Regions from separate parts of the Bacillus cihuensis genome, predicted to be linked through region 2. Evidence: riboswitches for the same ligand, from Rfam matches in the RefSeq annotation. Region 2 holds a riboswitch; the other holds the start of a gene.
What was found. A riboswitch is a leader RNA that binds a small molecule or an ion and turns the genes downstream of it on or off. The one in region 2 is predicted to bind S-adenosylmethionine.

Region 1 (7,787 bases), on a different contig from region 2:
AGCGAATATTAAACCGATGTATGACTATATAAAATTACGTAAGAAGCATCTAGGTGTTGATGAATTACATCCATATGATTTAAGTGTTCCGCTTGTACAAGAGGCAAAGGAAGATATCCCATATGACGAAGCGTTTGAAATCATGATACAAGCTCTGAAGCCACTTGGCGAAGAGTATGTATCGACTCTTTTGAGCTTCAAAGAAAATCGTTATTACGATGTAAGGGAAACCCCAGGTAAACGATCTGGCGCTTATAACTTAGGTTTATATGGTGTTCATCCATTTGTTCTATTAAACCATCAAGATGATTTGGACAGTTTATTTACATTAGCACATGAATCTGGTCATGCAATGCATTCGTATTTCAGTTCAAAATATCAACCACAAATATCAGCAGGTTACTCCATCTTTGTTGCTGAAGTGGCATCAACCGTGAACGAAATCCTATTAATTCGTTATTTAATAAACACAACGAAAGATCTGAATAAAAAGAAGCATTTACTTAACCATTTTATTGATAGTTTTAAAGGGACTTTCTTCACACAAGTCATGTTTGGAGAATTCGAAAAAATTACTCACGAAAAAGCAGAGAATGACGAACCTTTGAATGCTGAAGTATTCAATACGATCTACGAAACGATATACCGAGAATATAATGGGAAAGATATCGTTTTTGATGATGAAGTTAAATTCGGCTGGTCTAGAATTCCCCATTTTTACCGACCGTTCTACGTTTATAAATATGCTACGGGATATGCTTCTGCTATCGATATCGCAGACCGGATTTTATCTGGTGAGGCCGATGCACTAAAACAGTACTTAATGTTTCTAAAAAGCGGCAGTTCAGAATATCCTCTTGAATTGCTAAAGAAAACTGGAGTCGATCTTACTAAACCCGAGCCGATTGAAAATGCGTTAAAGATATTTAGTGAACTAGTGAAGGAATTTGGCGAATTATTGGAGAAGTAATATTTCAAAAGAGGCTAATCTCAGCAAAGGTTTAATTCTTTGCTGAGAAAGCCTTTTTTCAATCAATTATGATACTTTGACAAATCTTGTGAAATGCGTACTATTGTAAAAGAACATGAATTTATTATTAAAAGGAAGATATAATGAACTCAACGGTAAGCTATATAAAAGAATGGCAATCAGCATTAGATAATGAAATCCGCCATTTAAAAAAGTACGGAAGTACAAAATATCACGTTTTGAATGGTCATTTGATAGATCAGGTAGACGGGTTTACTTATTACTTTGAAACGGTTGGTTCACTAAGGATTCCAGTCGGATCCATAGTTCGTCTGGAATGGGGAGGGATCAAGCAAGACGGATTTGTCCTCTCCTCTGAAGGCAAAAGCATCATTTTATTATTTGAAAAAACACTTGGTGATTTGATTTCCGAAGCCTACCTTTATCATGATCCATGGGAGCTGTTGGAGCAATTAATTGAGCGCCTAGACGAAATGAAGAAAAGTAAGAAAAAGCGGCTTCGAGTCAAACGGTTGATGGACCCGTCGATGGAGAGCAGGCATCCGATAGCTCAGGACCACAGCAGTGTTAAGGAGCTTTTTTTACGTTCTAATTTTAATCCTATCACTTATGTTTGGGGACCCCCGGGAACTGGAAAAACATATACTTTGGCCCGAACAGCAGCAAATCATTATTTTAAAGGGAAAAAACTATTAGTTCTCTCGCATAGCAATCAAGCCGTTGATGTACTAATGGCTGAAATTTCCGCGTTTACAAAAAAGAAACAACGTTTTAAAGAAGGCGATATACTTAGGTATGGTTCGCATACTGGGGAAAGTTTAGCTAATCATCTTGATATCATATCAAGCCAGTTGTTGGAAAAGTTTGAACCTGATTTAGTTGAGGATAAGCAAAAATTAACTGAAGAGAAAAGGCTCTTAAAACAAGATCTATCTGGCTCATTTAGTAAGCGTGATACAGACCGATTGATTGAATTGGAAAAAAAGCTAGGTAGAATTATAGAAAAGTTTCACCGTAAAGAAATGGAGCTCGTGAAGCAAGCGAAAATTGTTGGTAGCACATTGGCTAAAGCAGCGAGCGACAGCACGATATTTGAAAAGGAATATGATGTAATTATAGTTGATGAAGCAAGTATGGCTTATGTGCCACAAGTTGCGTTTGCTGCTTCTTTAGGCAAAAACATCATCGTTTGCGGTGACTTTAAACAATTGCCGCCCATTGCTTCTGCACGTGATGAATCAGTGAATAAATGGTTAAAGGAAGATATTTTTCATCGTTCAGAAGTCGCGAATGTAGTGAATGAAGGTAAGCTCCATCCACATTTGTTTCTACTTAAAGAACAACGGAGAATGCATCCGGATATTTCCGCTTTCACGAATAAATTTATTTATCATTCCCTTGTTGGCGATCATAAGAGTGTACTTATGAGCCGTGAAGAAATCACAGGGAGAAGGCCGTTCCCAAACCGTGCTTTAATGCTATTAGAGACGAGTGGTACAGGTGAACATTGCATAACAGAGCGTTCATCGAAATCAAGAATAAATCTTTGGCAGTTGTTCATATCGTTTCAACTACTTCATGAAGCATATTCAAGCGGCTCACGCTCTATTGGCTATGTGACACCTTATCGTGCTCAATCTTGTCTTATGGATTTATTATTACAAGATATTTATAAGAAAGAGCTTGAACTAGCAGATATTATCGCTGCAACAGTCCATCGATTTCAGGGAAGCGAACGGGATGTAATGATATTTGATACAGTTGATAGCTATCCTGAAACACGTCCTGGCATGCTTTTGACAGGAAAAAATAGTGAGCGGCTTATTAATGTTGCGATTACGAGAACAAAAGGAAAATTCATTCAAGTGAGCGATGCGGACTATATTCGAAAAAAGGTATATCTAGGCAAAACATTACGTAAACTTGTGGACCATCAAGCATCTTACGGATATACAGTAAGGCCGAAGGATATTGGGAAGTGGATTCAAAATCAACATCCGAAGCTCCAATGGATGCATGCACGTAAACTAGATGTTCTAAGTAAGGATATTAAAAAAGCACGCCATTCTATACTATTGTCAATACCTGATACAGGAATTGTTACGGAAGAATGGATAAATATGTTGAATAGTAAAGAACAACATGTCAAGATTACACTTATTTCAACTCGTCCGGTTCCCGGCTTGGCAGTAGTAGAACAAATTGAAACTAGTGTTGCATTTCCTTTCATCATTATTGATAAGCAATATTTCTGGTTAGGTGTTCCACTTGAAGCAGCGAGCAGACTTTTACCACCTTATGTGGCAGCACGCTTAGATTCAGTAGCAGTAGTTGAACATTTTCTTACACAACTACCTGGGATAGAATAGGAGTAACTAAAAGGGTCTGGACACATTAAAGATGTGTCCAGACCCTTTAATTTATCCTACATTAATAGAAAGTCAAAATCCTAAAGACTTAGCAGAATTGAAGAAGAGTAGGTGAAATACAACTGTCTGTAAAAACCCGATTGGTGAGTTCTAGTGAAACTTACTCGTGCCTAATGGCGCTTATATACCGTAAGTTTTTCGTTTAGCGACAGGAAAATAAGGCTTACCATCAGGGAGAAATGAAAAAATATTGATGAAATTTTCATATTATATCTTGAGCAATTAGATTACGTGCATCATAGTATGTTCTATGTGAGTAAGTATTATTCAAACAATTCCGATGAAAGATATATGAATTAATCTTGACTTTTAGTTATTAGAATATTATGATAAAAATAATTTAATAATACTTATCAAGAGAAGCCGAGGGACTGGCCCGATGAAGCTTCAGCAACCTCTACAACTAGTAGAAAGGTGCTAATTCCTGCAAGCATATGCTTGTTAGATAAGGGTGACTAATGTAAAAGTCCTCTTTCTTTCAGGAAAGAGGACTTTTTATGTTAATTCGTACAAAGGATAATTACTATTTTACTAAGAAAGAAGGTCAACAAATGCCTAATGTTGTAATTTTATCTGGAAGCCCTTCAGCACCTTCTAGGACTGATTTTGTTTTAAAATTTGTTCAATCATTGTTAGAAAAGGAGAATATAACGGTAACGTATGTTTCCGTTTTGGATATTCCTGCTGAGGATTTGCATAATGCACGCTATAATAGCAGTGAAATTAAAGCGATTGCAAAGTCAATTGAGGAAGCGGATGGTGTAATTATTGGTTCTCCTGTCTACAAAGCTTCCTACACAGGTGTGTTAAAATCTCTAATCGATTTAATTCCAGAAGGTGCGTTTAAAGGAATTCCAGTGTTACCAATAATGGTCGGTGGGAGTAAAGCACACTTATTAGCAATCGATTTTGCCTTAAAACCGCTTATTACCACTTTAAAAGGAAGAGCCACTCAAGGGACTTATATTATAGATAACCAAATCGATAAAGAAAATAGTTTACAACCTATTACTGATCAAGATATACAAGCACGACTTAATAACGATTTAGAGGAGTTTCTCCAAATCATTAAACAAACTAAAGCAATAACCTCTTAAGCACATTTTTAGCACCATATTTCATCATAAAAAACGAATGGGTGGTAATGATTATGACTAAAAAAAGAATATATTTAAATGCATTTGATATGAACTGTGCTGGACATCAATCTCCGGGTCTTTGGACACATCCGGACGATAAATCGTCTACGTACAAGGATGCTGAATACTGGACACATCTTGCAAAAGTACTGGAAAAAGGAAAATTCGATGCCATTTTCTTGGCAGATGTTCTTGGAACATATGATGTATACCAAGGTTCTCGTGATGCAGCAGTACGTCAAGGTGCTCAAGTTCCAGTCAATGATCCTGCATTTGTTGTTCCGATCATGGCACAAGTTACAAAGCACTTAGGATTCGGTTTAACTGCGTCGACAAGCTATGAACATCCCTATCTATTTGCTCGGCGAATCTCGACATTGGATCATTTAACAAAAGGAAGAATCGGTTGGAATATCGTTACATCTTATTTAAATAGTGCTGCACGTAATCTTGGCTTAGATCAACAAATTAATCATGATAATCGTTATGATATAGCTGATGAATATTTAGATGTTGTCTATAAATTATGGGAAGCTAGTTGGGAAGATGATGCTGTCGTAGTGGATAAGAAAAAAGGGATTTATGCAGATCCAGAAAAGGTTCATGATATTAATCATGACGGTGAATTCTATAAAGTTCCAGGAGCACATCTTTGTGAACCTTCACCACAACGTACTCCCGTAATATTTCAAGCGGGAGCATCACCAAAAGGAACAAAATTTGCAGCAAAACATGCAGAACTTGTTTTTGTTGGCTCAACATCAATGGAGCGCACCAAAAACACAGTAAAGGCTTTTAGAGAAGAGGCAGTGAAGGCCGGTCGAAAAGCAGATGAAATAAAGATTCTTACATTGATTACGCCAATTGTAGGTGCGACCCAAGAAGAGGCTGAAGCTAAATATTTGGATTATAAAAAGCATGCCAGTTACGAAGGCTCACTTGCATTATTCGGTGGCTGGACTGGTGTAGATATGGATGGTGTTGACCCTCAGGAAAAAATTCAATATGTTAAGAATGATGCCATCCAATCAACATTAAAATCGATGTCCGATTTTACCGTTGAAGAAGTTGCTGAGTTTATTGGAGTTGGCGGAATGGGACCTGTTGTGGTTGGCTCTCCTGAACAAGTCGCTGATTCTTTAGAAGAATGGATTGATGTAACAGGTGTAGATGGTTTTAATATTGCTTATGCGGTTACACCTGGGACTTTTGAAGAATTTGTTGAATATGTGATTCCAATTTTACAAGAGAGAGGGTTAGTCAGAAAAGAATATGAAGATGGAACCTTACGAAAGAACTTATTTGGCAGTGATTATTTGCCCGATCATCACCATGGTAGACAATTTCGTAAAAGGCTGTTACCGGTAGCTAGCGTGTAACTTATGAAATAGATATATTGTTGTACATTTATCAAAAAATACACGACTCTCTGTAGCTTTATATAAAATTAATCATGAAGGTCGAATAACAGACAATCAAATTATTGATTGTCTATTTTTTGCGATGAGAAATTTAAAGTCTAGGCATACTTTGTGCAATTTTTTTGTTTCTTTTATATGATGGCTGTAAGTAATCAGATATAAAACAAAATGGTGTTAAAAAGCTACTATTTACCATGAAGGGTCTAACATGAAGTACGCCTATCTTAATGGTGGCGGTTCGGAGCCGGGATTTCGGATGCTTTCAAGAAAAAAACAGTAGACCTGGTAAATAGATAGGCTATATTAGTAAGTCTCGAAGCCTGTTCACCTATGTCCTTCATACAAAAAGAATATAGAAAGAAGATGATTAAATGTCTCACAACAAAAAAATGCTGAGTGAAATTCCTTTATCAGTGCTGGATCTTGCAAACATTACAGAAGGTAGTACACCAGCTGAATCTTTTAAACATACTTTAGATCTAGCGCAGCATGTAGAAAAATGGGGCTTTAATCGTTTCTGGTTAGCAGAACATCATAGTATGCCAGGAATTGCCAGCTCTGCAACGTCTGTAGTAATCGGCTATGTGGCAGCTGGAACCTCTACTCTAAGAGTAGGTTCAGGTGGGATTATGCTACCGAATCACTCCCCCCTTGTAATAGCTGAGCAGTTTGGAACTCTTGAATCTATGTATCCTGGTCGTATTGATTTGGGGCTTGGACGCGCACCGGGAAGTGATCAATTTACAGCTATGGCACTTCGTCGTGATATCAGAAATACCGGCGATGACTTCCCAGAACAATTAGAGCAACTTCAGACATATTTTGATGCCAATTCCCGTCATAATAGAGTTCGTGCAATCCCAGGTGAAGGTTTAAATGTCCCAATCTGGTTGCTTGGTTCTAGCGGATTCAGTGCAAAGCTTGCTGGAAGACTAGGTTTGCCTTTTTCTTTCGCAAGTCATTTTGCTCCGGAAAATACAATGGCCGCTCTAGAACTATACCGTAGCAACTTCCAGCCATCAGACGTCTTAGCAAAACCTTACGCAATGGTTGGAATTAATGTCTTTGCAGCAGACACAGAAGCTGAGGCCGCTTATTTAGCCACTTCTTATCAACAGCAATTCTTAAGTCTGATTCGCAATACACCTAATCAGCTCCAGCCACCAGTAGATTCAATGGATGGTCTTTGGACACCTTATGAGAAAGCATCGATTCAAAGTAAGCTGGATGCAAGTGTGATTGGGAACCCTGAACAAGTCAAGGAAAAACTGCAAGCATTCCTTGATAAAACAGGTGCTGATGAAATGATCATTAACTCTGGCATGTTTTATCATGAGTCTCGACTTCGTTCATATGAAATCATTGCTGAAATCGCTGATAAAAAACATTCATGAGTGTCTGCTATATAACCAAACGATGAAAAAAGTCAGCTTCTCAAATCGTATTACAGCCTCTGGATGAAATTTCAGGGGCTTTTTTTAGATAAAACTTATGAAAATCCGGAAATATTAAAGAGTATAGTTCATTTCCCAACAAGAATACCAATAAATCGACGAACCCTATCAAAGTTGAAAATAATATCTAGCAAGCATTTTGAAGATATTTTTGCTAAAATAAATACATAGGGATATAGAAGCTTAGCAGGTATTAAATATGTTTTGGCTACTATGTGTCGATATTTTCATTTCTTTATTCGTGTAACGTTAAATCAAAAATATGGAGAACAACAATGATTTTACTAATCGATAATTATGATTCTTTTACTTACAACTTATATCAGTATACTCTTCAGGCTGGTAAAGAAGTC
Region 2 (7,787 bases):
AGGTAATGGTCGTTCTTACAGCACTGATTGCAAGGAGACTAAGCGGAATTAAGTAGAAATACAGATTGGCCCCTGTCATACTTATATAAAGATAACCTAGTGTTGCCACAAGCAGATTTGTCAGCTGACTAAACCAAAAGAAATAGTTTCTGCCTTCCTTCGAATATTTCCCCACATACTCTGACAAGAAGTAGAACAATAACGGTCCCACAAATAGGTAAGCCATCCAGATATATTCATTCTCGAATTTAAATATTGCCCAGATCGATGCATACACGCCTGCTGAAGTATAGACAACTAGAATCCATAGAGGATGATGACGATATACATAAACGGACAGAATATTGATCGCTGTTGAGACCATCATTAAAGTCGTTATCAGAATAGCTGACAGTGTTCCAAAATAAAGCGTCATAAACGACACCATCGATAGGACCTGACCGGTAATAAAAAAGGTATTGAAAAAGCTTTTATATGAACTTTTCAAGTAATAGCCTAGTCCGATTAAGAGGAAAGCGACAATCATGACATGTAAACTAAGTGGAATTACAAGATCATACCATCTGCTTGTTTCACTACTATACAGATACAAAATAAGCAACGATGCAGCTAGGGATAACGGAAAACCATACGTACTTATATCCTTCATCCATTTTTCCGCTACTTTATTATGACTGAAAAATAATAAACCAGATATCGCAGCAAGAAAGAGGCTGACGATTAACCAATCTCCATTCACCAAATTGATATAAGTCAAAAACAACATCACACTACTCGAAAGAATCCCTATACTCGTTCGGAATACCTCCATTGTTTTGGCAAAATTATAGACAAACAGTCCTAAATAAAGGAGGATTTGAATCACAAATAGGAAACTAGAGTGCACCGTATAGGTCCATTCGAATGCCCAGCCAAGATAAACAAGTGAAAGATTAAATAAGACGAGTGCTGGATAAGTATATACCACTTTCTTTGTTTGAATGGCTAAAAATACATATTGTGCGGCTAGAAGGATCAGTGCAAAGAATATTTGTGCATATCCTTCTCCAAACACTTGCGCATTTACATAGGCAAATACAAACACACTACTTGTAATGCCCGTATATACAAAGCTTTTCGATACTTCTTCATTTTTGTTAGCCATAAATAAATATAGAGCAAAGAACACGATTGGAAGTACGGCAAAAGCAATAGAAGTGAAATCACTCAATACAGCCGAGTTCAAGACAAGATGGATATAGCCGTAGCTGAATACAATACTAAAGGCAAAATTATAATATTTTTGATTGTATTTTATTGTTAACAGTAGGAATTGCAGTGATGCTAAGAGCAAAGTAAACGAATAAAATACTGTGCTTGAAGCTAGCACAAACACAACAAACGCTTCGACTATAATTTTGAATTGGATGAAGTAAAATAAATAGGGTTTGAATAACGCCAATTGTTGATGATTTTTCAAACGATCCATATACCATAAAAATAATAAGTTAAACATTATGAGTAGTATAAATAATGTTTCTGTAGTTGGCGCCACATAGGTGAAGCCGAAGCATGCCGCTAACGCAAAGGTGAACAATGAAAGAATAGTGAATAATTTCGAAGCAAAACGCTTAGCAATTACAAAATAGAGCCCCAAACAAATCACTCCGCCAATCAACCCTAATAACCCTCTCCCATCACCTTGTAACGATAAATATTCTCCAAATATCCGATAATACGAAGCTGATAATATCGTAATTGGAATGAATAGACTTGCGAGCGTTAAAAAGGCAAAGGCCGTTTGCTTAATTTTTAGTTTGAAGGCGATAAAAGCCATCCCAAAGAAAAACACTGACACCATGCTAATACAGAAAACTTTCAGAACAGCATTCAAGGCTCCCCACGTTGACGTCGCTAATATAAGACCGCCAAACAAGAGCAGAATCACACCCATTACCAAGACAAGTGTTATATTTCTTTCTCGAATTTGCTCCACTGATTTTACAGGTTTCACAACAGATTGCTGTTGAATGACTTGCCTTGGTTTTGGGCTAGCCATTGGTGTTTGTAATGAATCTTGAATTGGTTTTTGCACGAACTCTTCAGTTCGCTGAATGTTATGTGGAACTTCATTTGGAATTTCGCTCGATTGAACCGTTTCATCTTTTTTCTGTTGCTTTTCCATTATTGCTACTTGCTGCCGCACTTGGTGATAATGCCGTTCATATGCACTGCTAAGTCTTATGTAATCAGATTTAGGAATCAATCGTTTTTCTCTTAGGATCTTAAGTTCTTCCTGAAAGATCTCCCGCTTCTTTTCAAAGGGGATGTATTCATTAGAATCCGTCACAGTAAGCCCCCTTTCTCTTTAAAACTCCACTACTATACTATAGAAAATTATACACATTAATTCCTGATATTGGAATAAAAAACCGAATTGTCGAGATAAAGTGAAACTTCAGTCAGACAATGCAATAATCAATCGATTGATTAAATGGGCCGAAAACTCACGTATCTCCTCGGCTCAGTTATACATGGATTGAGAATAATTTGTAAAAATTTGCCGATAGCATATATCATATAAAACTCCTCCAGTTCATTCCTTCTATTGGCATTATAGTCGAATCGGGGGAGAATATTTAAGTAATCAATCAATCGATTGATTAAATGTATAAAAAAACCGCTTATTTTCTTACTTGAAAGATGATTGAATGACGAATTACATGTCGAGATTTGTACTTAATCACACCTTCGTACAACCATCCACAAATTACTCTATAGTCAATAAGACCCAACTACTAAATATCGGAAAATCATACATTTTGATTATATAGCCCTGTTTTTCCATGATATAGTAAAAGTACTTGTTTTCTTGAGATACGTTCATTCGTTCAATCGCTAAGGAAAAAAGAGGTGGTCAATAGATGTCTTTAGCTTATTATTATAGTTTATTAAGATTGAAAGAAGAGCAACTTCATCGTCTCCAAATTTGTAATAGTGAATTGAATTCTTGCCAACAGGATTTTATCCATCATGAAAGATTGGTGTCGGAACCTGAGCTTTCTACAAACACTTGGAATGCAGCACTCGCCCATACCTTTGATAATACGAGAGCCGTAGGAATGTTAACAAACTATCGCGACATAAGTAACAATCAATTCAGCTCCGTATTTACAACGTTAGCGGAGAAAATCCAACAAATTCAATTAGAAATCATTTCAATCAAACAGACCATTGCCGCTCTTGAAGCAGCGGAACGGGAAGAGAAAATGGTACGTTAAACATGATTTCCTAATTAAAAATCCCAATATTATTTTGATCATTAAATAGACGAGGTTTAGCATCCGCCTTACTGAAAATGAAGACCTAGTTCACCCAAAACTCAAACAGGATCTTGACGTGAAGACCTCACTTCTACCAGCTTTTATTCCTTCAAATAAAGTGAAATTTCAACGGATCCAATCTTTCTCGGTTAAAAAACTACTTGTTTTTTCCTTTACAGCATGATAAAGTTGGATAAATCGGATTTTTCAAATAATTACATATTCATATTCTTATCAAGAGAGACGGAGGGATTGGCCCGACGATGTCTCAGCAACCAGCCGGTTTTCGGCAAGGTGCTAATTCCAATAGGTATAGAACATGCCTAGAAGATAAGAAGATCGTCCTCGTATTTTCGTGGGCCCTCTTCTTATTGAGGGCCCTTTTATTTTTGTTTATAAGAGAAAAATTCGAACTAATTAAATGCTTGAAGAAAAATCTATAAAAGAAAGTAGGAAATAACATGACAGAGTTAGCAGCACAAGAACTAGTAACGAATGCACCATTTAAAGCCGATCACGTCGGTAGCTTTTTACGACCAGAACGTCTTAAGCAGGCCCGGTTACAAAAGGAGAACGGTGACATTACCGCTGATGAATTACGTAAAATTGAGGACGAGGAAATTATAAAGTTAGTTGAAAAGCAAAAAGAAGCTGGTCTTAACGCTGTTACTGATGGCGAATTTAGACGTGCTTGGTGGCATTTAGACTTTCTTTCAGGTTTTGATGGCGTTTTGTTTCATGAAACAAATGATGGTATTCAATTTAACGGCGTTAAAACGAGAGCACACGGCATTAAGGTAACTGGAAAAATCTCATTTTCCGATCATTACATGATCGACCATTATAAGTTCCTTCATAGTATTGCAGGCGATGCTGTTGCAAAATTTGCAATACCTAGTCCCAATATGCTTTATTTCAGAGGAACACTTGACACAGACGTGTACCGCACTCACGAAGAATTTTATGATGATTTAATTGCTGCTTACCAAGGTGTGATTCAGGCGCTTTATGATGCAGGTTGTCGTTATCTGCAATTAGATGATACAGCTTGGTCCCTATTCTTTTCAGAAAAAGGGAGAGAACAAATTGCTAATAGAGGGTCTGATCCTGCTACATTGGCACAATTGTTCCAAAGAGGAATCAACGAGGCTATTGCAAATAAGCCGGATGATATGATCATTACGATGCACATTTGCCGAGGCAATTTCAGATCTACGTATTCATCCACTGGTGGTTATGAGGATGCTTCTAAAACGATCTTCGGTGGATTAAATCTTGACGGTCTTTTCCTTGAATTTGATGACGATCGTTCAGGTGGCTTTGAACCGTTACGCCATATCAATCGACCGGATCTTTACGTTGTATTAGGCTTAATCACTTCTAAAAAAGGCGAATTGGAAGACCCTGAACGGATTAAAGAAAGAATTGCAGAAGCTTCAAAATATGTTCCATTAGATCAAATCTGTTTGAGTCCACAATGCGGGTTTGCTTCAACAGAAGAAGGAAATGTACTGACAGAAGAAGAACAATGGGCAAAAGTATGCCACGTTGTGAATATTGCACAAGACGTTTGGAAGTAACAATAAAATAAACTCTTATAGAGAGTGGTGGAGGGACTGGCCCTACGAAACCCGGCAACCCTTTAACAATCTAGTTAAATAGGTGCTAATTCCTGCAAAACGGCATGCTTTGATAAATAAGAGGGATACTTTGCCAAATCAGGCTGTCCCAAGGCTCAATGATCTCACATGCTATACACAGTTTATTGTGTCATGTACACGTTATATAAACGGATATTTAGTAGATGTGGGGTCTAAAACCCTATGGGACGGTCTCTTTTGTATGAAGGACATGGGGACGGGGCTTCGCTACTTACTAATATAGCAATCTACTTTGCACGTAATCTTATTTGTATTATGGAACGTACTTCAAATTCCGGCTTAGCACCGCCACCATTGTGATTAGGCGAGTGTAGCAGGCTACTGGATTGTCGTTGTGATAAATGGCGGCGTTTTAACGCCATAGAGGTTTTATAAGTTGGATAAGACATTAATAGGAGAATTGGAAGTGTATTGAATGAAAAAGGAAGGTTGGAAAAGGTATCACACCATTTGGGGGCTACTATTTTTAGGTTGGTTTGTTTCTTATATTGACCGAACAGCAACTGGCCCCGTTGTGACATACATGATTGAAAATGAGATAGGTTTTTTCGCCAATGTAGCAAATCCTCATGGAATAGGCGGTCTTATCGGAAGTTTGTTCTTTGCAGGCTTTATGCTTATGCAATTTCCAGGAGGCTTTCTAGGTGATCGATTCGGCTACCGTACGATTATTATTTTAAGTGTAGTTTGGGCAGGGATTGCCACATTATTAACAGGGGTAGCTGGCGGACTTATTGCATTTATCCTATTTCGAGTAATACTAGGGCTAGGTGAAGGTGCATTTTATTCAAATGATCGCTCATATATTGCCTACCATACACCGCCTAAAAAAGTTGGTCTAGGAATGGGTGTTGCCCTTACCGGATTGTCTGTAGGACTTACAGCAGGTACACTCGGTGTACCATTTCTGATCACCACTGCAGAACCATTTATGGGAGAAGAGGCATGGCGTTTTCCTTTTTTTGTGATGGGGATTATTACACTTGTAAGTGCATTTTTTATTTTTAAATATATGAAGCCAAAAAATAATCCTAATCAATCTGTAGATCATTCTTCACCAGGTATTAAAGTACAATTTAATAAAGCACTACTATATATGTCGATGTACTCAGCTGTTTTTCTTGTAATCGTAATGGGAATCTATTATTTCTCCATAAAACTAGGTTTATCCAATATTGCAATTGCTATAATACTTGTAGCTCTTTGCCCGCTCTTAATCTTTTATTTATACACAACGAAAAAATCAGAAATAAAGCCAATTTTAGCCAACAAAAACCTTTTCTTATTGTACTTATTCTTCATTCCGATCATGTGGCATCTTTGGTTTTACGGATTTTGGTCTGTATCTATTGTCAAAGATTTCGGTGGCGGTGCATTAATGGCGGCTGCTCTGATTGCATCATTTAATGCATTGGCTGGAATCATCGGTTTTCCTCTTGGTGGTAAGATTTCTGATATGGTGGCAGATCGACCAAATGGGCGACGTAATGTTCTAGCTATTTTAACCGCTGCTCTGACCGTTCTTATTTTTATTTTTGCCGCATATGTCATGATGGGAAATAACAGTCCTATCGTCATGTCCATCATCCTGTTTGTTTCTGGATTATTCTTCTTTGCATTACAGCCGGTAGCACATGCGCTTGCTTCTGATTTAACACCTGAAAAAAGCAGAGGATCGATGTTCGGAATGCTTAATTTAATTGCCGAAATCGGCGCCGTGCTTTCTCCTGTTATCTCAGGAGTACTACGAGATAATACCGGCAGTTGGGGCATCCCACTTGTGCTAGATGGTATACTAATGGCAGCAGGTCTGCTACTTGTATTAGGCGTTTCCAGTAAAATCGCGCTCCACAATTCGGGAACTTTGAAAAAGAAAATAAGCTAGAGATTGTATTGCAATGAGAAAAGCCTTCGTGATTTCTGTGAACTCACGAAGGCTTTTCTCTAATTTACGGCATCGCCAATATATCTTCCTATTTCGAATCGTTCTATTAAGGATTCGTTGACCAAAGTCCAGCATGTTTTAAGACAACACGTGGATGAAGTTTTAGCTGGGCAACCATTAAGTCCGCTAAATCTTCTGCTTGCATCACTTTTTCTGGATTACCGTCTGTTAAGTTCAGTTCTACAGCCATATCTGTTGCAACCGTACTTGGTGTTAACGTTGTAACACGAATATTTTTCTTACGTACTTCAAGCATTAATGACTCACTTAGTCCGATCACTGCAGCCTTTGAAGCCGAATATGCACTTGTAATGGGTGCACCTTTTTGCCCAGCTGTTGATGAGATATTAATGATGTCGCCTGTATTGCGCTCGATCATTTCTGGTAATACCGCACGTGTTGTGTAATATACACCTTTTACGTTAACATCGATAATATTTGTCCATTCTTCAGGCGTTAAGTCCATGAAGCCACCGAATTTTGAAATACCAGCATTGTTTATTAATATATCGATTGCACCAAGCTCGGCACGAATTGATTCAACCGCTGTCGTAATCGAGTCTAAATCCGCTACATTTGCAGAAGCTATCGCTACCTTCACATCATACTGTTTAAGTTCTTCTGCTACTTGTTGTAAATTTTCAAGTGTACGTCCAACAAGACCGACATGAATTCCTTCTTTGGCAAAAGCTACTGCTGTTGCACGGCCAATACCACGTCCCGCTCCTGTAATTAATGCTACTTTTCCTGCGATCGTTTGCATATTTTCCGCTCCTTTGCTTTAGAATATATAAGTTTATTTTAACATATTTTGAAATAAAGTGTAATTATACACAAGATGAACTTACTGAACTACTCTCCGCCGGTCATTTTCTCGGT

Region 1: it holds a riboswitch for S-adenosylmethionine, as region 2 does, so the genes downstream of both, ssuE (NADPH-dependent FMN reductase) here and V179_RS0126400 (5-methyltetrahydropteroyltriglutamate--homocysteine S-methyltransferase) in region 2, are expected to answer to the same signal.

The regions. Positions count from the first base shown of each region.
Region 1 is NZ_KI632495.1:851,554-859,340, reverse strand. Features, by position in the region: gene pepF (oligoendopeptidase F) at 1-970, shown strand, start outside; gene V179_RS0110000 (AAA domain-containing protein) at 1,114-3,360, shown strand; SAM riboswitch class I at 3,768-3,872, shown strand; gene ssuE (NADPH-dependent FMN reductase) at 3,918-4,517, shown strand; gene V179_RS0109990 (LLM class flavin-dependent oxidoreductase) at 4,571-5,938, shown strand; gene V179_RS0109985 (LLM class flavin-dependent oxidoreductase) at 6,352-7,374, shown strand; gene V179_RS0109980 (anthranilate synthase component II) at 7,710-7,787, shown strand, end outside.
Region 2 is NZ_KI632502.1:16,066-23,852, forward strand. Features, by position in the region: gene V179_RS0126390 (hypothetical protein) at 1-2,329, opposite strand, end outside; gene V179_RS0126395 (YwqH-like family protein) at 2,904-3,260, shown strand; SAM riboswitch class I at 3,531-3,639, shown strand; gene V179_RS0126400 (5-methyltetrahydropteroyltriglutamate--homocysteine S-methyltransferase) at 3,764-4,882, shown strand; SAM riboswitch class I at 4,895-5,005, shown strand; gene V179_RS28925 (MFS transporter) at 5,379-6,848, shown strand; gene V179_RS0126410 (3-ketoacyl-ACP reductase) at 6,955-7,671, opposite strand.